3 regions of the Providencia sp. 6390 genome follow, and region 2 is predicted to be linked to each of the others. Evidence: predicted binding sites of a transcription regulator. Region 2 holds the regulator's gene; each other region holds the start of a gene.
What was found. The regulator PurR, encoded in region 2, represses purine synthesis genes. The targets are predictions, from matches to a motif close to CANGCAAACGTTTGCNTG.
Positions count from the first base shown of each region.

Region 1: purL (phosphoribosylformylglycinamidine synthase) is a predicted target of PurR. The motif match lies at 2,559-2,576, and genes of this name have one in related genera.
Region 3: cvpA (colicin V production protein) is a predicted target of PurR. The motif match lies at 6,228-6,245, and genes of this name have one in related genera.

Region 1 is NZ_JBYVYL010000001.1:129,194-140,151, reverse strand. It holds gene purL (phosphoribosylformylglycinamidine synthase) at 1-2,475, opposite strand, end outside; gene mltF (membrane-bound lytic murein transglycosylase MltF) at 2,849-4,537, shown strand; gene tadA (tRNA adenosine(34) deaminase TadA) at 4,543-5,052, opposite strand; gene leuE (leucine efflux protein LeuE) at 5,345-5,992, opposite strand; gene AC3Z9T_RS00750 (XRE family transcriptional regulator) at 6,190-6,657, shown strand; gene AC3Z9T_RS00745 (YfhL family 4Fe-4S dicluster ferredoxin) at 7,032-7,292, shown strand; gene acpS (holo-ACP synthase) at 7,716-8,099, opposite strand; gene pdxJ (pyridoxine 5'-phosphate synthase) at 8,099-8,830, opposite strand; gene recO (DNA repair protein RecO) at 9,052-9,780, opposite strand; gene era (GTPase Era) at 9,793-10,701, opposite strand; gene rnc (ribonuclease III) at 10,698-10,958, opposite strand, start outside.
Region 2 is NZ_JBYVYL010000004.1:320,604-331,561, forward strand. It holds gene cfa (cyclopropane fatty acyl phospholipid synthase) at 1-331, opposite strand, end outside; gene punC (purine nucleoside transporter PunC) at 679-1,902, opposite strand; gene punR (DNA-binding transcriptional activator PunR) at 2,025-2,930, shown strand; gene purR (HTH-type transcriptional repressor PurR) at 2,934-3,959, opposite strand; gene cydH (cytochrome bd-I oxidase subunit CydH) at 4,230-4,313, shown strand; gene sodB (superoxide dismutase [Fe]) at 4,387-4,965, opposite strand; gene AC3Z9T_RS11180 (Grx4 family monothiol glutaredoxin) at 5,436-5,783, shown strand; gene rnt (ribonuclease T) at 5,871-6,512, opposite strand; gene gloA (lactoylglutathione lyase) at 6,729-7,136, opposite strand; gene AC3Z9T_RS11195 (DUF1289 domain-containing protein) at 7,409-7,648, shown strand; gene slyA (transcriptional regulator SlyA) at 8,234-8,668, shown strand; gene AC3Z9T_RS11205 (outer membrane lipoprotein) at 9,209-9,676, opposite strand; gene anmK (anhydro-N-acetylmuramic acid kinase) at 10,255-10,958, shown strand, end outside.
Region 3 is NZ_JBYVYL010000001.1:320,527-331,484, forward strand. It holds gene pdxB (4-phosphoerythronate dehydrogenase PdxB) at 1-375, shown strand, start outside; gene AC3Z9T_RS01565 (aspartate-semialdehyde dehydrogenase) at 478-1,488, shown strand; gene truA (tRNA pseudouridine(38-40) synthase TruA) at 1,488-2,303, shown strand; gene AC3Z9T_RS01575 (DedA family protein) at 2,355-3,041, shown strand; gene accD (acetyl-CoA carboxylase, carboxyltransferase subunit beta) at 3,184-4,164, shown strand; gene folC (bifunctional tetrahydrofolate synthase/dihydrofolate synthase) at 4,157-5,446, shown strand; gene dedD (cell division protein DedD) at 5,452-6,120, shown strand; gene cvpA (colicin V production protein) at 6,300-6,803, shown strand; gene purF (amidophosphoribosyltransferase) at 6,818-8,335, shown strand; gene AC3Z9T_RS01605 (UbiX family flavin prenyltransferase) at 8,631-9,203, shown strand; gene AC3Z9T_RS01610 (hypothetical protein) at 9,242-10,618, opposite strand.

The DNA of each region.
Region 1 (10,958 bases), on a different contig from region 2:
AGCAGAATCAATACCGGTTTTTAATTCAGGTGTCACGGTCAAACGTACGTCTTCAACACGACCAAAGGCACTGATTACCAATGATAGTGGTGATGTCATTTCACGCTCTTCGCCATTTTCTTGCCAGCGTGTTTTCATTGACATCGAATCTTTACCGACAGGGATAGTCAAACCAAGCGCAGGGCATAGCTCTTCACCTACTGCTTTAACCGCTTGATAAAGGCCTGCATCTTCCCCTGGGTGACCCGCAGCAGACATCCAGTTTGCAGACAATTTTACTCGCTTAAGATCTTGCACATAAGCACAAGCAATATTGGTCAACGCTTCGCCCACCGCCATGCGTGCAGAGGCGGCAAAATCCAACAATGCAACAGGTGTTCTTTCACCAATTGACATTGCTTCGCCATAATAGCTATCAAGGCTGGCAGTAGTCACGGCACAGTTAGCAACAGGGATCTGCCATGGACCAACCATTTGGTCACGAGCAACCATACCTGTTACTGTACGGTCACCAATGGTGATCAAGAATGTCTTTTCAGCAACAGCAGGAAGATGCAACACACGTTTTACTGCTTCATTTAAATCGATCGATGTTCTATCTAGCGCATCTGGCTGAGCTTTCAACGTGCTAACATCACGCAACATTTTTGGTGTTTTACCTAATAACACATCAAGTGGCATATCGATAGGCTGATTATTGAAATGCGTATCTTTCAATACCAGTTCACGTTGCTCAGTTGCTTCACCAATAACTGCAAAAGGTGCGCGTTCACGCTCACAGATGGCAGTGAAAAGCGTCATTTGCTCAGGAGCAACCGCTAATACATAACGCTCTTGTGATTCATTACACCACACTTCGAGTGGGCTCATACCCGGCTCATCATTTAAAATTTTACGTAGCTCAAAACAACCGCCACGACCGCCATCACTCACTAATTCAGGCATGGCATTCGATAAACCGCCTGCACCAACATCATGAATAAACAAAATTGGATTATCATCACCGAGCTGCCAACAATTATCGATCACCTCTTGGCAACGGCGTTCCATTTCAGGGTTATCACGCTGTACTGAAGCAAAATCTAAATCGGCATCTGATTGGCCTGATGCCATTGATGAGGCAGCGCCTCCGCCCAAACCAATATTCATTGATGGGCCGCCAAGAACGATCAGTTTTGCCCCAACAGGGATTTCGCCTTTTTGAACGTGATCAGCACGAATATTACCGATCCCTCCCGCTAGCATGATTGGTTTATGGTAACCGCGTAGCTCTTCGCCATTATGGCTATTCACTTTTTCTTCATATGTACGGAAGTAACCTAAAAGTGCAGGACGGCCGAATTCATTATTAAACGCCGCACCACCTAATGGGCCTTCTAACATAATATCGAGTGCGGTCACAATACGTTCAGGCTTACCAAAGTCCTCTTCCCAAGGCTGCTCAAAGCCAGGGATCCGTAAGTTAGAAACAGAGAAACCCACTAAGCCAGCTTTCGGTTTTGCGCCACGGCCTGTTGCGCCTTCATCACGAATTTCACCACCAGAGCCAGTTGCGGCACCCGGCCAAGGTGAAATTGCCGTTGGGTGGTTGTGCGTTTCTACCTTCATCAAAATATGTGCGTCTTCTTGATGATAGCGATACGTGCGACCATCTGGTTCAGGGAAGAAACGTCCTACAGAAGAACCTTCCATGACTGCGGCGTTGTCTTTATAAGCCGACAATACGTAATCAGGTGTTGTTTCAAAGGTATTTTTAATCATTTTAAACAGCGATTTAGGCTGCTCTTCACCATCAATAATCCAATCTGCATTAAAGATTTTATGGCGACAATGCTCTGAGTTTGCTTGTGCAAACATATACAATTCAACATCTGTTGGATTGCGTTTTAGCTGATTAAAGGCGGCGAGTAAATAATCGATTTCATCGTCAGCGAGGGCTAAGCCCATTTCTAGGTTCGCTTTTTCAAGTGCTGAGCGACCATTAGTAATGATATCCACCACTTTCATTGGTGTAGGTTGATGATGAGCAAAAAGCGCTTGAGCTTGCTCAAACTCACTGAAGATGCTTTCCATCATACGATCATGTAGTAATCCCGCAACTTCAAACCACTGTTGCTGCGATAACCCTTCCGCCTGCACATAATAGGCAATACCACGTTCAATGCGTTCAACTTGTGATAAACCACAGTTGTGGGCAATATCTGTCGCTTTAGATGACCAAGGAGAAATGGTGCCTGGTCGTGGAGTGACTAAAATTAATTTGCCAAAAGGCTCATGCTCTGTGAGAGAAGGACCATACTTTAGCAAACTACGCAGTTTGCCTTGCTCGCTATCACTTAGAGGCGCTGACAATTCAGCGAAGTGCATATATTCAGCATAGATATCCATAACAGGAAGCTGTTTTTCAGCGAACAGCGCCAAAAGGCGAGTAATACGAAATGCTGATAGAGCAGGTGAACCACGCAAAATTTCCATAGTCTTAATTTCTCTCATTTAAACGCCAGCCCTGATCATAAAAGCAGGGGAACCGGAGCACATTATAGAGCAATGTGCATCAATACGAAACCGTTTGCGTGACTAAAAATAAAGCAAACTGTTAAATATTATTAGGAGTGAAATAACACGATATTGGTTGCACAGATCATAATTGTTGAGCAAAATGTCCAAATACTGGGAATATAACCATTACTTATAATAATTTTACTATTACAACACCCATGATTTTCCGAACTACAGGCGGAAATAAAAATACCGAATACCGCCCTCGTGATATGATCCGGATAACAGCTGCATTGATTAAGTAAGAACAATAATATGCGGTACAAGGGTTTACATATGAGATACATTTTTGAATAACATCAAGGTCAACTATTTAATCATTGTGATTGTGGCATTGCTTGCTGTGCTTATTATTGGGCTTAGTATTCGCTGGCCAAGTACGCCAAACAATCAACTTAATCAAATCATCTCTCGAGGTGAGTTGCGGGTGAGTGCAATCAGCTCCCCCCTCATTTATCTTGATGATGACGCTAATCTACATGGCTTTGATTATGAACTTGCACAGAGTTTTGCTGATTACCTTGGAGTCAAGTTGGTTATCACCATGAGACCGACGGTTGAACTTATTTTTAGCGACCTTGAAAATGAACAAGCTGACATCGGTGTTGCAGGGCTGCTTTATAATAAAGAACGGCTACAAAAAATGAAAACAGGCCCGAGTTACCTCAATGTCACGCAGCAATTGGTTTATCGAAAAGGCTCAACTCGACCTAAAAGTTTTAATGATATCAAGGGTAAATTCGTTGTTATGGCAGGCTCGGCTCATGCCAGCACATTAAAGTCATTAAAAGAAACATACCCAAATCTAATATGGGAAGAAACGACCGATTTCACAACTAACCAGTTATTAGAAATGGTAGCTGAAGGCTTGATTGATTACACACTGGAAGACTCTATATCTGTGGCTTTACAACAGCGTATACACCCCGAAATTGCGGTGGGATTTGATTTAGTGGATGATCATGCCGTCACTTGGTATATGAAAAGACTGAATGATGACAGCCTCAATGCAGCATTATTGGACTTTTTCAATACCAGTAATGAAGTTGATCTATTAGCGAGACTGGATGAAAAATTTTTCAGCCATGTTGGAGCGTTCGATTATTTCGATACTATTTCATTTATCAATGCAATCAATAATAAGCTACCTAACTACCAGCCCCTGTTTGAAAAATATGCAAGTGCTGTTGATTGGAAGTTGTTAGCTGCTGTTGCATGGCAAGAGTCACATTGGGATCCCCTTGCAACTTCACCAACGGGTGTTCGTGGGCTAATGATGCTTACCAAACCAACGGCTGAAACCATGGGTATCTCAGATCGCCTCGATGCAGAGGAAAGTATTAAAGGGGGCGCAGCTTACCTTGAATACTTAATGCAACGGCTACCCGTCTCTATTGCTGATGATGATAGGATTTGGTTTGCTTTATCTGCCTATAATATGGGCTATGGTCATATGCAAGATGTTAGAAAGCTGACTGAAATGCAAGGTGGTGATCCTGATCGCTGGCTAGATGTAAAATCGAGGCTACCGTTACTCACACAGAAAAAATATTATTCACAGTTGAATTATGGCTATGCTAGAGGCCATGAAGCCTATCGTTATGTAGAAAACATCCGCCGTTACCATCAAAGTTTAGTTGGTTATTTACAAAATCAAGATAAAAAACAACGATCATTAGCTATCGCGGAAAAATCATTGATTTTATTTCCACCACTCGTAACACCAAGCCAAGAAGATTTGCCAGCAAAGAGTGAAGAAGAACTTAAGACGGCTCCTAAAATAACAGAGGTCACTCAAGGGAACGCACAGGAAAAAATTAGCCTAAAATACGTTGAATCCACTCAGCCTCAGTACAAATTGCCACCAATTTCTCCTCCTAGCGATAAGCTATCTTTGGGGCAATATTTTCTTTCCGTCAACCCTGATAACGATATAAAAAAAGAGAGCGAGTCAGTTAATCAATACCATAGCCAATGATTTATTTAATTATGTTCATTGCTTTGATTCAGCGAACGTTTTAGCGCTTTTTTCTGTGCCCTTCTCATTTTAAAAAAAGCGCTAAGCATTAAGGAACAGTTTTCTTCTAACACTCCACCTGTCACATCAACATAATGATTTAAACCAGGTCGTTCCATAATATTAATAAACGAACCACATGCGCCAGTTTTAAAATCTTTCGCGCCGTAAACTAAACGACCTATACGACTATGGATCATTGCGCCTGCACACATTATACAGGGTTCTAAAGTAACATAGAGAGTTGTATCTAATAGTCGATAATTACTGAGCGCCTGCCCCCCTTGTTTTAGTACCATTATTTCTGCATGAGCCGTTGGATCATGATTTTCAATGGAACAATTCCAACCTGACGCAATTAGTTGGTTATCTTTAACAAGCAAAGCGCCTACAGGGATCTCACCTGCATCTTGAGCATTTTTAGCTAATTCCAAAGCACGCTTCATCCAATATTCATCAACGTCTAATTGCGTCACACTAACCTCTTAACAGTATTTTTAATAAATTATACTGAAAATAATTGGAGTTGAATAATGTATCGATGATAACAGATGGAAAATTGACTTAAGTTGCCACCAAAACAATCAAAATGGTAACAACTTAACCGATGATATGATGCGATGAGCAGTACTAGTTGTATACTCGTCATACTTCAAGTTGCAGCGTTGTTGACTACGCTCACTCGCACTAGTCACCTACTTATGTAGGCTCCCAGCGACTCATTCACTTGTCGCCTAACTGCACCTCGAATTATTTAGAGTATATACTTTAATTACTAAAGATAGCCAGTTTCGCTGCAAATCCCATAAAGAAAGTTCCAACCGTACAATTACCTAATTTAGCTAACACTTGTTTTTCACGTAAAAAACGAGCGATTAAATAACCACTAAAGATAAGTAAACTGAGGTACATAAAACTAACAAGTTCCAGAATTGATGCTAGCACTAAATATGGCACCCAAGCATGACTATAGCTAAAATCAATGAACTGAATAAAAAATGAGATATAAAATAAAATCGCTTTCGGATTAGTTAAGCTCAAAATCAAAGCACGTGTGAAAATTTTTTCAGATTTAACAATAACTGGCTCATCATCAGCTTTAGCTACTTTTTTCTGCCAAAAGGTTGCATAAAGGATCTTACAGCCTAAATAGAGTAGATAGGCCGCGCCTAAATAACGTACAATCATAAACAGCGTAGGTGATGCTTTAATCACTGATGCAACACCAATGAATGAAAGAAAAATCAACGCTGCATCACCAGTAAAAACCCCCAGTGCAGCCCGATAGCCAGCTCGAGTTCCATATGAAGTACTTGATTTTAATACATATAAGGAATTTGGGCCTGGCACAATGATAATTAAAACTAGACCTGCTAAATAGGTCCAGAAGTTTAACACACCAAAACTTTCAAACATGATAATGACCCTATAGTTTTTTGTTTATTATTAACATAATATTCTAGCAATGTGAATATTAAATTGTTTCATTATTTTTTAATTATTTATATATATGAAATAGACTAATAACAAACATTATTTTCAAATGATTTTTAATTTAATAATATGAATGCGCTTAAACATTACTTCATTAAATTGAAAATTAAGGAATCACAATGGGATTTTCACAAAATATATTTGTAGATGGTATTTTCGATCAGTTCTATCCTTCTAATGTTGTTTATACAACATCGACTAAAAAAACATATTTCCTAGGACATACAAATCAAGACTTCGCTTATTATATTTATAACATGAATGATAAAGGTTCTATTGAAGGAGCAACTTCTGTTATTAAAGGAAAATTCTCAGCTTACCTTAGTAACCTCCAGACAATGATAGATGTAGTAACAGCTAAACAATATATTTTTGGTTTTAATTTAGTAGATAAATCGATCCAGTTTTTTAGAGTACTAGATACTGGTAATCTTGAGCAGCTTTATGAATTGACCATATCTAATCCAAATTCAGCAGCTAGGACGGCATTGTATTATGCGATTAATGGTACTATATATTACTACTATCAAAACGAAAAAACGAAAGGCTGGGAAATTAGCCGAGTAGTCTTTACTGATATTAAATAAAACCTAGTGTGAAAAATAAGATAGCCAAAATCAACAGATTAATTAGGCTATCTTATTTTTAATATATTCAAATAACATTTGAATATTTAGTCGAGTAAAATTAAAGCATGGAGAATTTAAACTAACATAGAATTAATTTATCTAAAAAATGGTATTTTTGAATAAATCCTTTTCAGCTACAGAGCTCTTTGCTATTAAAGGAGAAGGCTATTTTATAAGTGTCGGTGAAGGCGGTAGTTATCGAGTGTATGATAGTAAAGTGATAAGTGTAATATAACTATACTATTTCTTTTCAAATTACTATTTAATTTTTTGATTTGAGTGTATAATAGTCGCTTCATTTGTATCACAGTCAACAGATTTATCCAGCTAACATGGCACTACTAATCACCAAAAAATGTATCAATTGCGATATGTGCGAACCTGAATGCCCAAATGATGCAATCTACATGGGCGATGAAATCTACGAGATCGATACAAACCTTTGTACCGAGTGTGTTGGTCATTACGATAAACCAACCTGCCAATCCGTTTGCCCAATCACTAACACTATTATCACCGACCCTGCTCATATTGAAAGTCAAGAACAACTGTGGGATAAGTTCGTGATGATCCACCATGCCGATAAAATTTGATAAAAAATTACAAACTCACAGATACTGATGACTGGTATTCACTCAACAATCGCACTGTTCTCAGTCACTGTGTTTTTCTGCCTTATAAAATCATCCCCTAATTTTATTACCGCAGCTTAATTGTTGATAGCTAAACCTCATCTACCAACAATTCAACTGCGTATATACTCGTTATACTTCAAGTTGCAGTGTTGTTGACTACGCTCATTCGCACTAGTCACCTACTTATATGGGCTCCCAGCGACTCATTCGCTTGTCGCCTAACTGCACCTCGAATTATTTTGAGTATAGTTGCCATAGTTTAGGTTGCGACACTCTTTGTTAAACCCATAAAGTTAGCTAAATCCGCCGTAAACCCGTAGTACAGACGGTAGCGGCCTGAGAAGTGAGAAGCTTCGCCGTTTACGGCGAAGAGCAGTCACTCTATATACTTTCAATAATCACTGTTGCTGCAGCATAATGCCGCTCATCAGTTATTGAGACATGAAAATGTGTAACCCCCATTCGGTCCGCTAGCTTCTCGGCTTCACCCGTTAGCGTTAGTAATGGCTTGCCTAGTGGGTCATTGGTCACTTCAAACTGATTAAATGCCAAACCATTGCGAATACCAGTCCCTAACGCTTTAGCTGCCGCCTCTTTAACCGCAAACCGTTTAGCCAAAAAACGAGCTGACTGAGATTGTTGTTGAAACTGCTTAAATTCATTTTCAGTTAATATACGCTTAGCTAAATTATCACCAGAGCGCTCTATTACTGCTTCAATTCGAGCAATTTCAACAATATCTGTTCCAAGGCCAACAATAGCCATTAGTAACGAGCTTCTCTTAATAATTTTTTCATATCTGACACAGCATCCGCTAAGCCACTAAACAATGCACGACCAATAATTGCATGACCAATATTAAGTTCATAGATTTCAGGCAGTAATGCAATACGCTGAACATTATGGTAGGTCAAGCCATGCCCTGCATTCACTTTCAGACCTTTACCCGCTGCATAAGCAACACCATCGCGAATACGCCGGAACTCCACTTCTTGCTCCAGTTCAGTTTTCGCGTCTGCATAAGCACCTGTATGAATTTCAATAAATGGTGCGCCAGATGCCTGTGCAGCATCAATCTGAGTATGGTCTGCATCAATAAATAGTGAAACTTGAATGCCTGCTTCTGTAAGACGTTTAACTGCTTTTGATACTTTATCAAACTGCCCTGCTACATCCAAACCACCTTCAGTGGTCACCTCTTCTCGTTTCTCTGGTACTAAGCAGCAAAAGGCAGGCTTAACGCGGCATGCAATATCTACCATTTCATCAGTTACTGCCATTTCTAGGTTCATGCGTGTTTGAATAGTTTCTTTTAACAGCTCTACATCTCTATCGGTGATATGACGGCGATCTTCACGCAAATGCACAGTAATACCATCAGCCCCAGCTTGCTCTGCAACAAATGCTGCTTGGACAGGATCCGGATATTGAGTACCCCGTGCATTTCTCACTGTTGCAATATGATCGATATTCACACCTAACAAAAGCTCAGCCATTTTTCACTCCCCAATAATTAATACAGTCAAGTACACCTCAATGCCACTATCCTACTGCAATTTAACTATGTGTGGGAATAAATCTCTACTTCATTCGAGCACCTCTCCAAACTTCGCTTCATATTTCAGCAAATGTATTAGATTTTGGGAAACAGCTCGAAAAATATAAATGAATGACAAAACATAACTAGAAATAGATGATGGCCGAAGTCAGACTAAACTTATGATTTGATCGCATTAGGAGTGGCTGGTATCACAAATTGCCTAAAGAGCTCGCGGCTTTTTAGTGGCTTTCCACCTAAGTAAGGCTTTAATGCCATACGGGTAAATCGCTTTGCGGCTTTAAGAGTGTCACTATCAGGGAATTCTCTAGCGGCCAATGCTTTAAGTTGTTTGCCAGTAAAGCTAAGTTGATCAATTACAAGGCTACCGATAAATCCTTTTTCTTCGCGATAACGATAAGTCATGGTGTCAGAAACAGGGTCGCCACTTCCGGCACAGTGTAGGAAGTCAACCCCATAGCCAAGGTAGGATAAAAGTGCTAATTCAAACTGCCGTAACGCAGATTCAGGGGTTCGCTCACTCGCTGCGAGCAACTGTATGCATGAAAGGTAATCAAAAAATAATGCTGAATAAGGAGTACCAAACTCAATAACACGCGTTACTAACTCATTGAGGTATAGACCACTATAGAGCACAGTGCCGCTTAAAGGGAGTGATAATGAAATAGGATCCGCATTGATCAGCGTTCTGATTTCTCCTTTGCCGCCCCAACGGATCAGCAAAGGAGTAAAGGGTTGTAGGCAACCCCTAAGTGGTGAGCGGTTGCGACGAGCACCTTTTGCCAGTAAACGGATCTTGCCTTCGCCTTCAGTGAAAAAATCAATTAATAAACTGGTTTCACTAAAAGGCCTAGAATGGAGTACAAACGCACGTTGCCAACCACTCACGGTATTTACCTATTATTTTAGGTCATCAACATAGCCTAAGCTGCGTAATGCACGTTCGTCATCAGCCCAGCCGGCTTTTACTTTAACCCAAAGTTCAAGGTGCACTTTGGTATCAAATAGTCTTTCCATATCAATACGTGCTTCAGTACCAATAGTTTTCAATTTGCTACCTTTGTTCCCAATCACCATTTTCTTTTGGCCTTCACGCTCAACTAAAATCAGGCCATTAATGTGGAAACCACCCTTTTCCATCACTTTAAATTGTTCAATTTCAACCGTTACAGAATAAGGGAGCTCATCGCCTAAGAAACGCATCAGTTTTTCACGAATGATTTCAGATGCCATGAAACGCTGTGAGCGGTCAGTGATGTAATCTTCTGGGAAGTGATGGTCAGCTTCAGGGATATGCTGTTTTACAATCTTAGCAATGGTATCAACACCTTTACCTTTTTCAGCACTAATCGGCACCACATCAAGGAAATTCATTTTTTGACTAACAAAACCAATATGAGGTAACAGAACCGTTTTATCCGTTACATTATCAATTTTATTGATGGCCAATATTACTGGGCAACGAAGGCTTTTCAGTTTATTGAGAACCATTTCATCATCATCGGTCCAATTCGTGCCTTCAACAACAAAAATAACCAACTCCACATCACCAATAGAACTGGATGCAGCTCGGTTCATCAAACGGTTGATTGCCCGTTTTTCTTCAATATGCAAACCTGGAGTATCCACATAGATGATTTGATATTCATCTTCAGTATGGATCCCCATAATACGGTGGCGGGTTGTCTGAGGCTTTCTCGATGTAATCGAAACTTTTTGCCCTAGCAGCTGGTTTAACAGCGTTGACTTGCCCACATTTGGTCGCCCAACAATGGCAACAAAGCCACAGTGGGGATGTTTTTCACTCATTCAATCTCCAAAATTTTCAATGCTTGTTCTGCAGCGGCTTGCTCAGCTTTACGGCGGCTTGAGCCAATGCCATTAATTGGCTGCTCAATACCACTAACTTGGCAGTGGATAGTAAACTCCTGATCATGAGCCTCGCCTTTTACTTGTACCACAATATAATTAGGTAATGGTAAATGACGCCCTTGCAGATATTCTTGTAATCTCGTTTTCGGGTCTTTTTGTTTGTCACCCGGGCTAATTTCATTCAGCCTAGTTTG
Region 2 (10,958 bases):
AACGCTTTTGAGTTTGCAAATTTCTTAGGCGCGCCATCGCGACTTTCATTATATCGGTAAGGTTATTGGGTAATTTAGTGTCAAGCTTGGCGTGTAATACTTTATAGAAAAATAGATCAAGACGCTCGCAATCCCACCAGCCATCCATATAACTCTCACCGAGACCAAGAGAGCCTTTTTGCAAAACTCTTTTAAAGAAATCGGTATTATGTACTTGAATATCAAATGGGCGTGAACCGTTTACTTCGATGCCTGCTTGGCTTAATAACGATTCTGCAATTCTTTGCCAATTTGAAACTTTACTTTTGGTTTCATCTACACAAGTGCTCATATGCTCTCCAACTTGAGATGAAGGTTTTTGAGATAGAATTCCAACTTGCTGAAAGTGTAGGAGCTGCGAAGAAATAGCTTCGCAAAGACAGGGCTTGACTAATACCGGAAAGCCCTGATTACAGTATTAACTCAAAAATCACTTCGGACTAACTACTCTCCGAGTATAGAAGTGATATTTTTATTTAACAATGGCGAAAAATGTCACTTTAGGCAAAAAAGTAGAATTTAGAGTAAATACGCATAATTAGAGTTTCTAATAATGTCTAGAAGATCTGATAAAGAGTATCAAGTTAGGATTTTTCACTAAAATCAGCCACTAAAATGCAGTGGCTGATAAAAAAACAGTTATTGAGGCTGGTATTCAGAGGTTTTTTCGGTGGATTTAGAATGATCTTTTGTATACTGCATAAAATAACCGATAACCATCGGAATGATTGTTACAGCCATGACACCTGTGGTGGCTAATAGTGGGTCAAAAGGTAGTGCTGAGACTAATAAACTAGCTAAAAAACATAATCCAAGTTGCAATGAATTCTGTAAAGCGGCTGCTTTACCACTGGCTTGTGGGTAAGCATTCAATGCTTTAGATACCGCTATTGGATAAGATGCACCATTCATGGCCGCCATAAAACAAAATGGAATTAATATCATGGTGAGTGTAGGCGTAGTATAAATAGCCATTAAAAATAAAATAGCCATACTGATTGCATAGCCCACCAACAATAATGGAAATAACACATCAGCACGTATTTTGATTAAGACAAAGCGACAGCCATATCCACCGACAATAAATGCTAATGTTTGCGGGATATAACTCAAACCAATATCTGCTGGGTTAAAACCCATATTGCGCAAAATAAAAGGTGACCCTGTCAGCCAAGCAAAGAAACCTGCACTACAAGAGGCATAAATTAAAACATTACCACTAAAAATACGTGAGCCTAGTAAAGTGAAAAAGGAAATTGGTTTATTTTCTGTTTCGTCAGTAGTGATGGTTTTTGGTGTCACTTTTTTCAACAACAGTGTTGGGATTAATAATAAAATACCTACAGCCATTAAAACGACAAAAATAATTTCCCAATCGTAGTGCTCTAGTACCCATGCACCTAATAATGGTGCTAAAGCAGGTGATAGGGCAACTAAAGGCATAATTGAAGCAAATACTTTTTGAGTGCTTGCTGCGTCATAACGGTCAATGACTAGTGCTTGCCAAAGAACAGCTGCACTACAAACCCCTACCGCTTGTAAGAAACGCAAGATCAGTAACTGCGTTGCGTCTGTTACCCAAAGAATGCCGAGGCAACTGAATATAAACAGCGATAAACCAGCAATTAAGATTGGCTTGCGGCCAAGTTTGTCAGAGAGTGGTCCCCATAGTAGCTGTGCGAAGGCAAAACCCGCTAAGAAGATGCTTAAGGAAGCGCTAATTGCGCCTTCGGTGGTGTTTAACGTGGTTTGCATTGAGCCAAATGCAGGTAGATACATATCGATGGCTAAAAACCCTAACATACTCAATCCAGCAAGGTAGAGCATAAAGCTTGGGGAGTTTTTCGTCACAGTATTTGTCATGGCAGCTTACTTTCTAGAATTTACAAAATTGTTAACAGATGCACTATTGTATAGGCTGTATTTTTACATTGTGAAACGGTAATATTTGGATCCTGCTATCAAATTTTTTGAAAGGTATAGTTATGTGGTCAGCGCATGCACTAGAAGTGATTGATGCGGTTGCAAGAACGGGGAGTTTTAGTGGTGCCGCCGAGGAGCTACATCGCGTTCCATCTGCAATTAGCTATACAGTTAAACAAGTAGAGGAATGGCTTGCTGTACCGATATTTGAACGTCGTCACCGAGATGTGATATTGACGGAAGCAGGCGAGATATTTATCAAGCAAGGTCGCTCAGTTATCAAAAAAATGGCACAGACACGTCATCAGTGCCAACAGGCGGCAAATGGCTGGAGAGGGCAATTTAGCATAGCTGTGGATTGTATTGTTAAACCTCAGCGGACGCAGCAATTGATCTTAGATTTTTATCGTCATTTCCCTGATATTGAATTATATATTCACCCTGAAGTCTTTAATGGCGTGTGGGATGCTTTGGCGGATGGTCGTGTTGACGTGGCAATTGGTGCAACGCGGGCTTCCCCTATTGGCGAACGTTACAGTTTTCGAGATATGGGGTTTATGTCATGGTGGTGTGTCGCCGCGCCGAATCACCCATTAGCACAATTTGAAGGGAAGCTAGCGGATGACCAGATGCGTGATTATCCAAGCTTATGTCTTGAAGACACCTCAAGGAGCCTCCCCAAAAGAGATACATGGGCGTTAGATAACCAGCGTCGCCTTGTCGTGCCTTATTGGGAAGATGGCATGGCCTGCCTTGTTAATGAACTGTGTGTTGGAATGGTTCCTGAACATCGAGCAGCTCCTTATTGTGCAGAAGGTAAATTGATTCCACTACAACTGTCGCAACCTTTTCCGCCAAGCCCTTGTTGCTTAACGTGGGTTGAAAAGAATACATCACCAGCGTTGAGTTGGTTGCTTGAATACCTTGGCGACAGTGAAACTCTCAACGCTGAGTGGTTAGCGCCATAATAATTAGCGGCGATAATCGATATATGGCCCATCAGCTACAGAACGGCGCTCGACTAAACGTGGGTGTACTTCAATGGTTTGTGCATCTTCACGTTTATTGACGATACGGTCGAGTAGCATAGTAAAAGCCATTTGGCCTAGGCGTTCTTTTGGTTGGTGGATAGTCGTGAGAGCAGGGGTAAAATAGCGTGCATTACGTACGTTATCATAGCCAATGATCGAAATATCTTGTGGAACGCGCAGCCCCATCTCATCAGCAGCACAAATAGCACCCATAGCCATAATATCACCGCCACAAAAAACAGCAGTTGGTTTTTGCTTATTACTCAAGATCTGCATCATGGCTTTATAGCCTGATTCTGGCTCGAAATCCCCTTGAACAATCCACTCATCACGTAAAGTGACTTTGGCTTCTTCCATGGCTTTTTGGAAGCCAGTGAGACGACCAATACCGGTGTTTCGTTCAAGTGAACCGGGGATCACACCGATATCTCGGTGGCCTCGGTCAATCAAATACCGACCTGCAAGGTAGCCACCATGAAATGAATTATCAATAATACTATCAGTAAAGTCACCGCGTGATGTTCCCCAATCCATGACCACCATTGGAATATTGCGGTAATCCTCTAACATATTAATGAGTTTTTCTGGGTACTCAGAGCACATTACTAGAAGGCCATCAACACGTTTTTGAGCAAGCATTTGCAGGTAGGCTTGTTGTTTGCCTAAGTTATTATGTGAGTTACAAAGAATAAGGGTGTAACCTTTTTCATAACAACTGTTTTCCACGGACTCAATAACTTCTGCGAAATAAGGGGCTTCGCTCGATGTGGCAAGTAACCCAATCGATTTGGTATGGTTAACTTTCAAACTACGAGCAACAGCACTTGGCGAATAGTTGAGTTCTTTTATCGCGGCCCAAACAGCAGCCTTAGTATCATCGGCTACGAAGCGCGTTTTATTAATTACATGGGATACGGTTGTGGTGGAGACACTAGCGCGCTTCGCCACATCTTTAATCGTTGCCATGGGGGAAAAAAACTCCTGACCAATAATCGGTCTTGTTATGAATACTTATTAAAAATTACCAGCATATTGAGGCATAGTCGTTTAACTGGCAATAATTTAGCGATTTGTTATGGATTTTGTCTGATCTAGCGCAAAAACAAAAGAAATAATTGATGTTATAACCTGTGATATAGACACTGGTTTTTATAAATCGTCATGTCATACTTATTTAACCTTATACAATATAGGGTCAAATGGCGGGTTAACTGTTCGTTATGATGAGAGGAACTCATGGATACAGATTTTAAATTCGGATTATTGGCAGCAATAGGTTCTTTGGCAGTGATCATCGCATTTGCGGTACATATTTTTTAGTTTTGCCTTTTAGTCATCAAAGGTAAGATCACAAAGGGCGAGCATCGCTCGCCCTTGATGTTGATAAAATCAATTAAGCGAGATTTTCTTCAACAAATTTCCAGTTCACGAGTGACCAAAAGTTTTCTAAATATTTTGGACGCGCGTTACGGTAATCAATATAGTAAGCATGTTCCCAAATATCAACAGTCAGCACAGGCTTATCATCACCAGAGATTGGTGTTGCTGCGTTAGAGGTGTTAACAATAGCTAAGTTACCATCCGCTTTTTTCACTAACCAAGTCCAACCCGCACCAAAGTTTTTGATTGCTGCATCAGTGAATTGTTGCTTGAATTCAGCGAATGAGCCAAAGGCTTTGTTGATAGCATCAGCAACTTTGCCTGTTGGTTCGCCGCCTGCATTTGGCGCTAAACAGTGCCAATAAAAAGTGTGGTTCCACACTTGTGCGGCATTGTTAAAAATACCTGCATCCGAAGTCTTAATGATTTCTTCTAAGGATTTACCTTCGAAAGCCGTACCTTTTACTAGGTTGTTTAGGTTAACAACATAAGTATTGTGGTGTTTACCATAGTGGTACTCTAAAGTTTCTTCAGAAATATAAGGTTCTAAAGCATTTTTAGCATAAGGTAGAGCGGGTAGTTCAAATGACATTGCGTACTCCTTGTTTGCGTTTTAAACAATACGTATGGGTATGATGCTCGAAATTGAGCGAATAATTATTTTTCAATCATGCACGTAATAAGTGGTGTGCAGTATGTATTATTTTCTAGCCATTATAGCATTATACCACATCAAAAATGTGGGCATGTGTGTCATCGTATTATATTAACAAACTAAACATATAAATACATAGAAAAATCATAGGGATAATAAATTTCAAAAATCTATAAATGAGTTTGTTAGAATAAAGTTAATTTAAGTTAATTGTCTTTAAAAGACTGCAATAGAAAAAATGCCTTTTTCTATTTGAGGGTGCTATAGTAATGCCCCTGTAAAACTGGCATATTGTATGAAACAATATGCAGTCATCTTTTCGGTCAAATATTCTCGCTTAGTAACAATTGCCATTTGCAATTGTTTACTGACTGCAAAACCAGCACCCAAGTTTTAAGGAAGTAAAAATGACGACAATTGAAAGAATCGAACGCCAAATTAAAGAAAACCCAATTCTGCTGTATATGAAAGGCTCTCCTAAGCTTCCTAGCTGTGGTTTTTCTGCTCAGGCAGTTCAAGCATTATCTGCTTGCGGTGAACGTTTCGCTTATGTCGATATTCTGCAAAATCCAGATATCCGTGCAGAGTTACCAAAATATGCTAATTGGCCAACTTTCCCGCAACTGTGGGTTGACGGTGAATTAGTGGGTGGTTGTGACATCATCATGGAAATGTATCAGCGTGGTGAGTTACAAGCACTGATCAAAGAAACGGCTGATAAATACCGCTCAGCTGATGAAGCGAATGCAGAGTAATTTCTTCATTAGGCCCTAAATAATAAAAAAAACCGTATTAGCCGTTGATCGGCTAATACGGTTTTTTTGTACCAAAAGGTTAAACGATTATTCTTGTTCGGCTAATGGCCACCCACCTAACTTCTTCCATTTATTGACTAATTCACAGAAAAGTAAAGCGGTACGGTTAGTATCATAGAGCGCCCCGTGGGCTTGTTTACCATCGAAAGGGATCCCAGCAGTAACACAGGCTTTCGCTAAGATGGTTTGACCGAAAACTAAACCACTGAGTGCTGCAGTATCAAAGGTTGCAAATGGGTGGAAAGGGTTGCGTTTTAGGCCTGCACGCTCAGCAGCATTCATTACAAAGCTATGATCAAACGTTGCATTGTGAGCCACTATAATGGCACGATTACAGTCGGTATTTTTCATGCCTTTGCGTATCATTTTAAAAATAGCATGGAGCGCATCATATTCACTGACAGCTCCACGTAGCGGGTTTGCTGGATCAATTCCTGTAAACGCTAAGGCTGTAGGCTCTAAATTTGCACCTTCGAATGGCTCGACGTGAAAATGGAGTGTTTCATCAGGCGATAACCAACCTTCTTTATCCATTTTTAAGGTAATGGCAGCGATCTCAAGTAGGCCATCAGTTTTGGCATTGAACCCACCGGTTTCAACATCAATGACAACAGGGTAGTAACCCCTGAAGCGACTAACCAGTGCGTTAGGATTATTTTTATCAGACATTAGACATTCATATTAGAGTTTCTGGTTGTTGGTTATTATGCCAAATCCAGTGAAATTTTGCATATGCTCGTCATATTTCAAGTTACAGCGCTTTTTTAAGCTATTATAGCTGGTGCGGTTATGCGTTCTTTAATGCTTCTCGCTGCATCTTGAATTATTGAGAGTATAAAACTAGGCAGTAATATTTATTGCCTAGTAATTAAAAGCTTGAATTGATTAGTTACCAAGACCTTTACTTGCGCTTTTATTTTCAATCAATTCAATTTTATAGCCATCAGGATCTTCAACAAAAGCAATAATAGTACTACCACCTTTGACTGGGCCTGCTTCGCGGGTCACATTTCCCCCTGCATGACGAATATCTTCACAGGTTTGAGCGACGTTATCGACACCGAGAGCAATATGGCCATAGGCTGTGCCTAGTTCGTAGTTATCAACTCCCCAATTATAGGTGAGCTCAATAACAGCACCTTCACTTTCATCACTGTAACCAACGAACGCTAATGAATATTTATACTCAGGATTTTCACTAGTACGCAGTACTCGCATGCCTAACACCTTAGTATAAAAATCAATTGAACGTTGCATATCCGTCACACGTAACATGGTATGTAGTAAGCGCATAGAAGACCCCTTAAAAGTAACTGAGTGAAACTGAATCATTTTAACGATTAATATAACGTATCTTTACACTTGAGCACAACGAAATGGGTTTATACTCTTAATGTCTTTAGGTTGCAGTATTGTTAATTAAACTGACATCTCGTTACCTGTACATTTTTCCATCATTTGGTTGCACTCGAATTATTTGGCTTGTTTTTACTGAGTAAATGATAGATATAATCACATTTATGGAGTATATCATTGTTTAATGTTTATCGTTAGGTGGTATCAACATGGCGGAGCAACTCGAGTTTTTTGAAATTCAAAGCCCTTGTCGCGGAATATGTCAAACTAACGAGCAAGGCTACTGCCGAGGTTGCTATCGCTCTCGTGAGGAACGTTTTAACTGGTTAAGATTTACAGACCCCCAAAAGCGTAATATTTTGCGTTTATGTCGTCAGCGTTATATTCGTTCACTTGCGATGAAAAAACAGCAAGAGGATCCGCCATCAGCACAACAAGAGCTGTTTTAGTCAATATTCATGTATTCAGGATATCTGCTTTTTCATCTATTGAATATCTGTCAAATCGATTTAGCGTGATCTTAATTAAGTAATTAAGTAATTAAGTAATTAAGTAATTAAGTAATTAATTAATTTAGAATAGTTAATGTTTGTTTACATTCTTCAATTAAATTTCATTTATTCAAAATAATGATTAAATGGATATGATATAGCCTAAAATGACATAATTTTAAGATTAACTATATTTTATTGTTTTTAAAGGATTAATTGAGGGTTGCCATTTTTATTGTTAATTGTAATTACTATGAGGGTTAAAATAGATAGATTTGAAACAGGAGTAAGGCTATTCTTATTAACAAGATAATTGATAGTTTACGCGAGTAAATAAAATGGTTTTTAATATATAAAACGAGTGAATTTAGTTAGTGACTGATATCACAAATCAAATGATTGACTGTTACTATAAATAGGTATTTATCATGGTTTTTTTTAATAATTAGTTGTCATAGCAAGAAGGAGTTAATATATAATTTAAAATATAATTTATAACTTGTATATTTGTTAAGCCAAATAGTATTGTATAAGGAGGGAACATTGGAGTCACAAATAGGAACTGATTTATCGCGTGTTGTTCGTATGTGGAGATCATTGATTGACCATCGTTTGAAACCGCTTAAATTAACACAGACACATTGGATTACTTTACATAATATTAGCCAGTTACCACCGGAGCAGTCGCAAATTCAGCTTGCAAAAGCGATTGGTATTGAGCAGCCGTCATTAGTCCGAACACTTGATCAGTTAGAGGAAAAGAAACTCATTTCTCGGCATACTTGTGTTAATGATCGACGTGCAAAGAGAATCAAACTTACTGATGAGTCTGAGCCATTTATTAAAACTGTGGATGAAGTTATCGATAATACACGTAAAGAAATTCTAGGTAATATCACTGCAGATGAGCTTGGGCAGTTATCATTACTACTTTTAAAATTAGAGAAAAATATCTCTCGTTTACAAGGAGACTTATAATAATAAAATATCGATGAACTATGTGTACTATTCAAATTTAAATTATTTTGACAGGTTAATTATTTATTTTGTTGATGACATTTTTCTTTTGATTTTTGTCAAATAGATTGATTTTATTTTCAATTATTAATTTGGTTTATTATTTAATGATGAATCGTTAATGATTTAACTGGTTTGTTGGATATAAATGGTTATTGAAGGTTAAAAATCGTGAAGTTCACGAAAATATGATATTTCAGATTAGCCATTTTCTGAGGGATAAGTAAACACAGCAAATATGAATACCAAAAATTTAATTAACAATTGATATATGCAGTTTATTATATTTCAATTGATTATGAAGCTCTACACTCTAATTACATTGCTATTAGCTAGGGGCAAATGAGTCATTCGCTAAGGTCATATAAGAATATATGAAAAAATGCGGGTAAATCAGTCAGTAAAGTGGTAGCTGATCTATGAAGGTGTTAAAAAGAGTCTCACATAATCCAAACTAACAACGTATGTTCACCGGGAGTGCCCGGTGAACATATTCTAATATTAGCGAGGTGAAACGGTAACTGTGCCACCACTATTAGCAATCATGACGCGTTGGCCAGAACGGAAAACACTTGGGTCTTGTTTCTGAACAACAACAATATTTTTACCGCTATCAAGGCGGATTTCTAACTGCACACCTTGGCTCTTATTCAGCGCACCTTGAGCTTGTTGGCCAGCTAAGCCACCAGCAATTGCCCCTGCGGCCGTTGCAAGTGTTTTACCAGTGCCGCCACCAACAGTGTTACCTAATAAGCCACCTAAAACTGCACCGCCAATTGCACCAATGACGTTTTCATCATCACCTGCTTGGATAGTGACAGGGCGAGCATTAAGTATTGTACCGTAAGTAACAGTTTGTACTTGTTTTGCATCTTTAGCTGAAATAGTATCACCAGAAAGTGTACTAGTATTGACACAGCCAGATAACACCGTGACTGCAACAACACCAACAAAAACTTTCTTAAGCATAATTACTCCTATGAGACTGGCTGTCTGTGGCAATAACGTAGTATGAATAGTTTTTATAACTACCATAGTAAGTATGTCTTTAAGTTATGCCAAGTTTAAACGGTTATCAGACTACTGATTCTGATTTAAACGGAGCATAAACACTAGGTAAAATATCTCAAAGTAGGAAATATTTCCTAATGTAAGGCACACTATGTTAAATACTTCTCTTAAATAAATTCACGAGATAATCATCATTCGATGCACATCGCACAAAAAGTATTCTCTTAATATCAAACGACCCTGCACAAGCGTATTGATAAATATCTTAGCCTGATAATTATACTATAAATTATAATTAACGAGATGGGTATTGGTGCGCAAAAATAAATGACATCACCAAGTATTTTCGCTCTAGTCTTTATTATTTGCTTATCCGCTTTTTTTCTGCGAGCCAGCACGAGAAATTTTAATGTTTTGTTGACAAAGCTACCTATCAAAGCACAATCTTTTGAAGCCGAATAATCTTTATGCTCTGAATAAAATGGCATATAGCTAAGCAAGCAGCAGAGTATATGAAACCTTAAGGAACAGTGATGATGATAAAGTCCGGTCGTTATATAGGGATTATGTCTGGAACCAGTTTAGATGGGGTTGATGTTGTTTTGGCTGCGATTAGTGATAAATTTGTTGCTGAGCAAGCGAGTGTGAGTATTGGTTTTCCTGTTGAACTTAAGAAAAGGGTACTTAATATTTGCCAAGGCCAAGAAACCACACTATCTGAAGTCGGTAAGATAGACCGTGAACTTGGCTCACTCTATGCGCAGGCCGTGGAGCAGTTATTAGCTGAAACAGGAGTGGCAGCAAAAGACATCATTGCAATTGGTTGTCATGGACAAACGGTTTGGCATGAGCCGGATGGGGAACAGCCTTTTACCATGCAGCTTGGTGACAACAATCGTGTAGCTGCATTAACAGGGATCACGACGGTTGGGGATTTTAGACGGCGGGACATGGCTTATGGTGGGCAAGGGGCTCCGCTCGTGCCTGCATTTCATTTAGCAGTATTAGGCCATCCAACAGAAAAACGAGTGATCTTAAATATCGGTGGAATATCCAATATCACAGCATTATTTCCAGGAACATATGTTAAAGGCTATGACACAGGTCCCGGTAATATGTTGATGGATACGTGGGTATGGCGACATAAACAATTACCGTATGATGAAAATGGTGATTGGGCCAGTTTTGGTGTGGTTAATCAGCTTTTGCTTAAAAATATGCTACGTGATCCTTATTTTAG
Region 3 (10,958 bases), on a different contig from region 2:
CCACATATTGCAGGTTATACCCTTGAAGGTAAAGCGCGCGGTACAACCCAAGTCTATGAGGCATATTGCCAATTTTTGGGTAAACCAGATAGCATTGCGTTGTCGTCTTTATTACCTACACCTGAAATTAGCGCACTAACATTTCAGGGTAAATTAACGCAAAGTCAGCTCAAAAGACTGGTTCATCTCGTGTATGATGTGCGTCGCGACGACGCTGCATTGCGTGAAGTCGCCGCAGTACCCGGTGAATTCGACAAATTACGCAAACACTATCAAGAGCGCCGTGAGTGGTCGTCTCTCAACATCAGTTGCGACGATACTCAGGTTGCATCACAATTATCTGCACTGGGCTTTAATGCATATTTAATGAAGTGATCATGGTAAACCATTATAAATAGGTTGATGAGTGGATCATCAACCTAATCTTATGGCTCGATTATCATTTCATTTAATCGTTATTTTTTTGGAGAAACAGTAATGACTGAAGGTTGGAATATTGCGTTATTGGGCGCAACCGGCGCTGTCGGTGAAGCCATTTTAGCATTATTACAAGAACGCGAATTTCCGGTTGGCGAATTGTATTTGTTAGCCAGTGAGCGAACCGCAGGGGAGAGCGTTCGTTTTAATGGGAAGAGCTATCAAGTTCAAGATGTGACTGATTTTGACTGGTCTCAAGCACAAATGGCTTTCTTTGTAGCAAATGAAGACGTCAGCGTGCAATATGCGGAGCAAGCAGCACAAGAAGGCTGTATTGTGATTGATAGCAGTGGCGTTTTTGCTCTCGACCCAGATGTTCCTTTAGTCGTACCTAGTGTTAACCCACATGTATTGGCCGATTATCGTAATCGCAATATTATTGCCGTTGCAGATAGTTATGTAAGCCAATTACTGAGTGCGACCAAACCATTAGTTGATGCGGCAGGTGTCGGACGTATCACACTGACAAATATGTTATCTGTTTCCGCTTATGGCAAGGCAGCTGTGGATGAGCTTGCAGGGCAAAGTGCGCGTTTGTTAAATGGCATTCCAGCCGAAGAAGGCCGTTTTACCAAACAATTAGCCTTTAATATGTTGCCAATGTTAGCCGACAGCGAAGGTAGTGTTCAGCAGGAACGTCGTCTGGTGGAGCAAGTACGTAAAGTATTACAGGATGATGGATTACCGGTTGCCGTAAGCTTTATTCAATCCCCAGTATTTTATGGTAATGCTCAAGTCGTTTACCTTGAAACCTTGCGCCCAGTCGGTGCGGAAGAAGCGCGTGATGAACTTGAACGTTTTGACGATATTCAGGTCTCAGAAGAGGGCGACTATCCAACTCAAGTGACTGATGCCTCTGGCAACGATTATTTGAGTATCGGTTGTATTCGTAATGATTACGGCATTCCTGAAATCTTACAGTTTTGGTCAGTTGCCGATAACGTGCGTTTTGGCGGTGCCTTGATGGCAGTTGAAACGGCAGAAAAACTGGCGCAGGAGCTATCTTACTGATGTCCGAGCCAACAAAGTTGTCTCGCATTGCGTTAGGCATTGAATACAACGGTAGTCGTTATTATGGCTGGCAACGCCAACAAGAAGTAAAAAGTGTCCAAGGTTGCCTTGAAGAAGCGCTATCAAAAGTGGCTAATCAGCCGATTAGTGTTTTTTGTGCAGGTCGCACCGATGCAGGCGTGCATGCAACGGGGCAAGTGGTGCATTTTGATTCCCCAGTGATCCGCAAAGAAGCGGCGTGGACAATGGGGGTTAATACCCATTTACCCGATGATATAGCGGTGCGTTGGTGTCAAGGCGTTGATGATGAGTTTCATGCACGGTTTAGTGCAACGGCACGTCGTTATCGTTATGTGATTTTTAATCATCGCTATCGCCCAGCGATTTTATCGAGTGGAGTAACGCATTTTCACTACCCACTGGATGAAAAAAGAATGCATCAGGCCGCTCAAGCATTGTTGGGGGAAAATGATTTTACCTCATTCAGAGCAGTCCAGTGTCAGTCAAGAACGCCTTGGCGTAATGTAATGCATATACAAGTTAGCCGTCATGGTAACTATGTGGTGGTTGACATCAAAGCCAACGCATTTGTTCATCATATGGTCAGAAATATTGTAGGAAGTTTGCTAGAAATTGGTTGTGGTAATCAAGATATTCATTGGATGGCAGAATTGCTCGAACTTAAGGACAGAACAAAGGCCGCAGCAACCGCTAAAGCTGAAGGTTTGTACTTAGTTGCCGTTGATTATCCTGAAAAATTTTCTCTACCATCCAATGTGATGGGGCCACTTTTTTTAGCAGATGAGCTGATGTAAATCTAATTTTAGATATAGCATGGACGCTATTCATAAATCACGAGGACATTTATGGAGTTTATCAGTTTTATTGTCGATTTTATTTTGCATATCGATGTGCATCTAGCGGAGCTAGTTGCTGAATATGGTACTTGGGTGTACGGTATTTTATTTCTGATCTTATTTTGTGAAACTGGGCTAGTAGTGACGCCATTCTTACCCGGCGATTCATTATTATTCGTTGCCGGTGCGATTTCTGCATTAGAGAGTAATGATTTGAATGTGCACTTAATGGTTGCATTGATGATCATTGCGGCTATTTTAGGTGATGCAGTCAACTATACAATCGGTCGTATATTTGGCGAAAAATTATTTAAAAATCCTGATTCAAAAATTTTCCGTCGTATTTATTTAGATAAAACCCATGCGTTTTATGAAAAACACGGTGGTAAAGCGATTATATTGGCGCGTTTCGTGCCGATTGTCAGAACCTTTGCGCCATTTGTTGCAGGGATGGGCAAAATGTCTTATCGTCATTTTGCCTTTTATAATGTGACAGGTGCGTTATTATGGGTATTATCATTCACTTATGCAGGTTACCTGTTTGGTGATTTGCCGTTCGTACAGCAGAATTTGAAATTATTGATAGTTGCCATTATCTTTATTTCTATTCTTCCGGGGGTGATTGAAGTAATCCGTCATCGCCGCGCCGCTGCGAAAGAAAAGCGTGTCGCTACGCAAAAAAGTGATAATCCATAACGGATTTAAAAGTTTTTATCCACAGTGGAGTACCATTGTGGTTTAATGGCACAAAATTACATACTGGTGTTTTACCTGAGAGGCCATGTATTGGGTTTCTCAAAGGAATAGCCAGAGACCAATCAGATAAAAAGGTCCATTAATGAGCTGGATTGAAAAAATTTTAAAGAAAGGTAACTTGACCCAATCAACTAAAGTCAACATCCCTGAAGGGGTTTGGACTAAATGTGATAGCTGCGGGCAAGTACTGTATGGAGCTGAATTAGAGCGTAATTTACAAGTATGCCCTAAATGTGATCACCATATGCGCATTCATGCACGCCAGCGCCTTGAAACTTTTCTTGATGAAGACTCTACGACGGAATTAGGTAGTGAGCTTGAGCCTAAAGATATACTCAAGTTCCGTGATTCAAAAAAATATAAAGATAGAATTTCTGCTGCTCAAAAAGAGACCGGAGAAAAAGATGCTATCGTGGTAATGAAAGGAACATTAAAAGAAATGCCAATCGTTGCTGCGGCATTTGAGTTCTCTTTCATGGGTGGTTCAATGGCATCGGTAGTGGGGGCTCGCTTTGTTCGTGCGGTTGAACAAGCACTCGAAGATAACTGCCCATTGGTCTGCTTTTCTTCAAGTGGTGGGGCGCGTATGCAAGAAGCGTTGTTATCACTGATGCAAATGGCAAAAACCAGTGCAGCGCTAGCAAAAATGCAAGAGCGTGGCCTGCCTTACATCTCTGTATTAACCGACCCAACCATGGGTGGGGTGTCTGCAAGTTTGGCCATGTTGGGTGATATCAACGTAGCGGAACCAAAGGCACTAATCGGTTTTGCGGGTCCTCGCGTTATCGAACAAACTGTGCGTGAAAAATTGCCTCAGGGCTTCCAACGCAGTGAGTTTTTGTTAGAAAAAGGCGCTATCGATATGATCGTTCGCCGTACTGACATGCGTGATACGCTAGCGGATGTGCTGGCAATGTTAACCAATAAACCAAGCTTCAATACAGGGGAATTTGCGCCTGTGATTGAAGACGAAGTGAAAATCGATATCGTCAATGACGATGTTGTCATCGATGCTCATGAGCAAGTAAAGGACTCTGCTAAGCATAAAAAAGATGATGAATAATCAATCTATCATTCCAAATTCCGAGTCTCCATTGGAGGCTTGGCTTTCTTATCTTACAGACTTGCATAGCCAAAATATTGATATGGGGCTAGAGCGAGTCGGACAAGTTGCTCGCAAAATGGGCTTAACTCAACCTGCACCTCGGGTGATCACAGTCACTGGGACTAACGGCAAAGGGACGACTTGCCATACCCTTGAATCCATTTTGATGGCTGCTGGCTTGAAAGTCGGCGTTTATAGCTCTCCACACCTTGTTCGTTATACCGAGCGTGTACGTATTCAAGGCCAAGAGCCGGCTGAGTCCAATTTTTGCCATGTATTTGCTGATATCGAAGCTGAACGTGGTGATATCTCATTAACCTACTTTGAGTACGGCACATTGGCCGCGCTGAAGTTGTTTAAACAAGCAGCGTTAGATGTGGTGATCCTTGAAGTTGGCTTAGGTGGGCGTTTAGATGCTACCAATGTTGTCGATGCAGATGTCACTGCGATCACCAGTATTGCGATAGATCATACTGATTGGTTAGGTTCAGATAGAGAGCATATTGGTTTCGAGAAAGCCGGTATTTTCCGTGGTGGTCGTTATGGTGTGGTCGGTGAACCTGACATGCCTGAATCTATTGGTCAGTATGCCGATAAAATTGGCACGATGCTGTTTCGCCGCGATAAAGATTGGTCTTTTGAGCAGCAAGAAAATGGCTGGTCATGGCGAAGTGATAAATACCAATGGGCGGATTTACCGTTACCTAATGTGCCGTTAGCGAATGCTGCGACTGCTTTAGGGGTCATTTACTGCCTTAAAGAGATTGACCTCCAATTAGCCAATAAAATTACCGATCAAGCAGTGAAAGACGGTTTGAAGTCAGCTCAGTTGCCGGGGCGTTTTCAAATTATTGGTGAAAAGCCATTGATGATACTGGATGTGGCTCATAACCCACATGCAGCGGGTTATTTAGTCACTCGCTTAGCGCAGCTACCTTCAGTTGAAGGGCGTCGTACTCGTGCAGTGGTGGGTATGTTAGGTGATAAAGATATTCAAGGCACGTTGACTTGTCTAGCAGAGCAAGTCACTGATTGGTATGTGGCACCATTAACTGAGTTTCGTGGTGCGCCTGCGTCACAATTGAGCCAATATCTGGATTCACCAAAAGTATTTGGGTCAGTTGATGAGGCATGGCAGCAAGCTTGTCTTGATGCAACAGAAAAAGATATCGTGATTGTTTGCGGTTCTTTCCATACTGTTGCTCATGTAATGATGTTGTTAGATCAAACAAAAGGATAGAGTCGGTGGCAAGTAAATTTCAGAATCGTCTTGTCGGGGCCATTGTTTTAGTGGCTGCGGGGATCATTGTGTTACCCGCACTACTTGATGGTGATAAGAAATACAATGAAAATGAATTTGCGGCCATACCTATTATTCCAAAGCCGGGTGACGAGCAAGATATCGAGGCGATTGCCCCTCTGACTCAGTCTTCAACGTCAGGTGCAGCATCAGAAGCCATGTTATCTGAAGCGATTTCTGAGCAAAAACAGGATCAGCAGCAGCGCGAACAGCAAACTGCACCTACATCGCCAGAAAAAGTGGTTACCCCAATTGAACAACCTAAAAAGCCAGAGCCAAAACCAGAACCTAAACCTACGCCAAAACCTGAAGTGAAGCCAGAGCCGAAGCCAGAACCAAAACCTGAGCCGAAACCTGAAGTTCAAGCTCCACAGGGGAAAGCGTTTGTGGTGCAGCTTGGTGCATTGAAGAATTCAGTGAAGGTTGAGGAAATTGTCGCGAAATTACGGTTATCTGGATATCAGGTGTATACCGTTCCATCACGACCAGTGAATGGGCAACTAACACGAATTTTTGTTGGACCAGAAGCTTCACGGCAGCGGTTAGAAAGTGCTCTGCCTGAACTGCGTTCGATAACGGGGTTACAGGGTGAAATCAGGGCTTTTAAACCATGATATTAAATTAGGAATATCATAAAAGGGTCGAGTTTTTAACCAATTGCAGCGGCGAATATGAATTTTTCTTTTCGCCGTTGGTTTTTTTAAATTGTATGTAAATTGGTTACGCAAACGTTTTCGTTTTCTGTTAGAATGCACTCCAGCCACTGCCGTGGGTGCGAATTTTGGAATGAGATATGGTCTGGATAGATTACGCAATTATTGCCATCATTGGCTTCTCGGCACTGGTAAGCCTGATCCGTGGGTTTGTTCGCGAGGCTTTATCACTGATAACATGGGGCTGTGCATTTTTTGTTGCAAGTACATTTTATCCTTATTTAGCAGAGTATTTTACGCGCTTTGAGGACGTACTAGTAAGAAATGGCATCGCTATTGCTGCATTATTTATTGCGACATTAATTGTTGGTGCAGTAGTTAACTATGTGATTAGCTCTTTAGTTCAAAAAACTGGCTTATCGGGTACAGATCGTGTTCTGGGGATCTGCTTCGGTGCGTTGCGTGGTGTGTTAATAGTATCAGCGTTATTGTTTTTCCTTGATACGTTTACACCACTTCCTCAAAGTGAGGACTGGCAACGTTCGGAACTTATTCCGCAGTTCAGTCATATAATCAGGTGGTTCTTTGACTACCTGCAAAATGCGTCAAGTTTCCTACCGGAGAACATCTCTCCGTCTGGCTGATGAGGAAAGACTAAATGTGCGGTATTGTCGGTATCGCCGGTGTATCACCGGTCAACCAATCGATTTATGATGCCTTAACGGTGCTTCAGCATCGTGGGCAAGATGCAGCAGGGATTGCTACCATTGATGGCAAAAATAATATTCGTTTACGTAAAGCGAATGGCCTCGTCAAAGATGTCTTTGAAACGCGGCATATGCTTAGACTGCAAGGTTGCATGGGGATTGGCCATGTACGTTATCCAACAGCGGGTAGTTCAAGCGCATCAGAAGCACAGCCCTTCTATGTGAACTCGCCTTTTGGTATTACCCTTGCTCACAATGGTAATCTGACAAATGCGCATGAACTTACGCGCCGTTTATTTGAAACCGCTCGTCGCCATGTTAATACCACCTCAGACTCTGAGATCTTATTAAATATATTGGCGTATGAATTAGACCGTTTTGACCATTTCCCACTTGAACCCGATAATGTGTTTACTGCGGTTGCTGCCATGCATAAAAGATTGCGTGGGGCATATGCATGTGTGGCATTGATTATCGGTCATGGCATGTTAGCGTTTCGCGATCCTCACGGTATCCGTCCATTAGTATTAGGGCGTCGTGTACTGGAAAATGGCGCAGAAGAGTATATGGTTGCTTCAGAAAGCGTTGCATTGGACACACTAGGCTTTGAGTTCTTACGTGATGTTGCACCCGGTGAAGCGGTATATGTGACTGAAAAAGGTCAACTATACACTCGCCAGTGTGCAGAGAACCCGCAATTAACGCCATGCTTATTTGAATATGTTTATTTTGCTCGCCCAGACTCTTTTATCGATAAAATATCGGTGTATAACGCAAGGTTGCGTATGGGGCAGAAATTAGGCGCAAAAATTGCCCGTGAGTGGGAAGATTTGCATATCGATGTGGTGATCCCAATTCCTGAAACATCCTGTGATATCGCCTTAGAAATTGCTCACATCTTAGATAAACCGTATCGCCAAGGTTTTGTGAAAAATCGCTATGTTGGCCGGACATTTATCATGCCGGGGCAGCAGGAGCGCCGTAAATCAGTACGTCGTAAGCTGAATGCTAACCGCGCTGAGTTCCGTGATAAAAACGTACTATTAATTGATGATTCAATTGTACGTGGTACAACTTCAGAGCAGATCGTTGAATTGGCACGTGAAGCGGGAGCAAAGAATGTTTACTTTGCTTCTGCGGCACCAGAGGTTCGCTTCCCGAATGTGTATGGTATTGATATGCCAAACGCTAATGAGTTAATTGCTCACGGTCGTGAAGTCGATGAAATCCGTAAACTGATTGGTGCTGATGGTTTGATTTTCCAAGATCTCAGTGATTTGGTGGATGCTGTTCGCGAAGAAAATCCTGAAATCAGTGAATTTGAATGTTCAGTGTTTGATGGTATTTATGTGACGAAAGACATCGATCAAGCTTACTTAGATTACCTAGAAGATTTACGTAAAGACGATGAATTAAAAATTAAAGATCACAATGAAATTGAGAACCTAGAGATTTATAACGAAGGTTAATTATTTTTGATTTCAAGATAAAAACCAGCCTGTGGATTTAGATTATCCATTTTAGGCTGGTTTTTTATATCAGATAGATAATCTGTTTTATATTAAATAATAATCATTAAAATAAATTAAAAGTTTTTCCTAAAAATAAGATTATGTTTATTATTCATTTTATACCGTTAGAAATTACGATATGCTAATCAGTTAACATCATTAGCATTGGCGATCTAATTGATAGATTTGACGGTTTTTAACGATAAAAACTGTTATGATTAGCTCTGCATACTATCGTTTTAAAGAGGGCGGCATGAAAAAGCTAATCATTGGTTTAACTGGTGCGAGTGGTGCCATTTATGGCATTAGGCTGTTAGAGGTTTTAAAACCAGTTAATAATGTGGAAACGCATCTCGTGATGAGTGCTGCTGCTCGCCAAACATTAGCGTTAGAAACTAGTTATAGCGTAAAAGATGTCCAACAGTTGGCTGATCATAATTATGATAGCCGTGATATCGCTGCTGCAATTTCATCGGGCTCATTTCGCACGGCGGGTATGGTGATTATGCCATGCACGATGAAAACACTTTCAGGTATTGTACACAGTTATACTGATACGTTAGTCACCCGTGCAGCTGATGTGGTATTAAAAGAAGGTAAAAAATTAGTCTTGGGTGTACGTGAAACACCATTGCATCTCGGCCATTTGCGTTTGTTAGTGCAAGCAGCAGAAATGGGTGCTGTGATTATGCCCCCCATGCCTGCTTTTTATCACCAGCCTCAAATAATTCAAGATATTGTTGACCAAACGGTAAATCGTGTTTTAGACCAATTTGATATTCAATTGGAGCAAGATTTATTTAACCGTTGGCAAGGTGGTAAGTAGTATAGTAAGAACATTTTATCCAACGATAAACAAAGAAATTAATGAGCTATTTTTATTGACCTAATCCTACTACCAAACATTGATTTTATCTTAGGATCGATGGTGAAGTTATCCATTACTTTGTCTATATGATTGCTCTGTGATTTATCAGTCTTTGTATCAAAATGACCACTTTCTGTAGGTTCTGTTAGGGGTTTTTGTTTTGTTAATATTTTATTTTCAGTAGATATTCTGTTGGGGAATATTGGCTTATATTTTTCATCATTTGTTATATCTTTTACTGTGATTGGTTGTGTATTTTCAAATTTAATAAATTGAATTGAGTAATCAGAGCTGTCATTATTTTTTGAGAAATCATATGAGCTTTCATACTTCTTAACAAATTCCTCTAAAAAGTTAGCAAAATTAGAAAATTGTGTGAATTTAATAATTTCAGTATTTGGATTGAAGAAAGCATAGTTTTTATTTCCTTGGCTATCTTCTCTGACACCAATTGCACATGCATGATTATTGCTACAAAAAATATAATTTTGCTGATGTTCTTTACTATTTTTAAGTTTCAGTATGAAATCTTTAAGATCTATCTTTTCTCTATTCCTTATACTACTAAAAACATTATTACCAGCATTTAAATTAAAAGCTTTATTCATTTCTTTATAATCATTAGCTAAATGACTCAAGTTATGGTCAGATATGATTTTAACGAGATTATAGATATCTGTTTTTGAGAGTTTTTCTTTTTTAAAATCTATATTATTTTTCAATTCATTAATGCATGATGTCGGTAAAGTGGCGGCATTTAATGATGTATTATTGGTTTCTAAACAAGAGATAAAACTATCAATATCCAGTTTTATTTTCTTTATGTGATCTTCACATTCTTTAAAGTAATAATGAGTTCCCTTGGATTTTAAGTTTAGTGTTAATATTTTATCTAGCAGAATATAAGTTTCTTTTTTGATGTTATTTTTATCAATTGTATTCTTCAAGCTATTTTTTGTATTGATCAAGTGGTTGAAGTAATTGGAAATATCTAATTTGTTTGTTTTGATGTGTTGGTCTTGTATCGTCATGACTTCTTTTATTAGTTGTTGAGAATGAATGTCTTGTAGCTGAGTTTTTTCTCCTTTTTTCGCTGTGTAAATTTTACTAGGATCGAAACCTTTTGATGAATCAGATAAACTTTCATTTATTTTGTTAATGAAAGCTTGGTAATTATTAATGAATTTCTGTTCACTATTATTATTGTAGTGATGTAAAAATTTAGTAGAAAAACCAACGCAGAAACCGGGGAATTTTTTATTGGTGCTGGATGCTCCTAATAGCTTTTCTTTAAATGAATTATGTTCAGCCATTAGGGTCAAATATGTTTGCTTAAATGGAACTTTATTTGAACTTGTTAAGTTGATAGTCATTTTTATTCTCTAAGATTGATTTTTTTAATTATAATTAATCTTGTGACAATGAATTTTAAATATTGGCCTAGAAAATTTATAAATTAGACGTGTTTATCTAGTATGTGTTTTTAGTATAAATACAATCTTGCAATATATTTTCTGGGGTTATTGGTGTGGGATTTTTTATCTGACATTTCATGGAATATCAAAAAATATATTCAGCCTTAAATAAGACTGAATAGAATAATCTATTATTGATAAGCCAAGGTTTAATACCGGATGCGCTATTATTATTTTGCATATTATGAATACCAATATTCATGAGCAGTAAAAATAAAAAACAAAAACCAATCAGAAA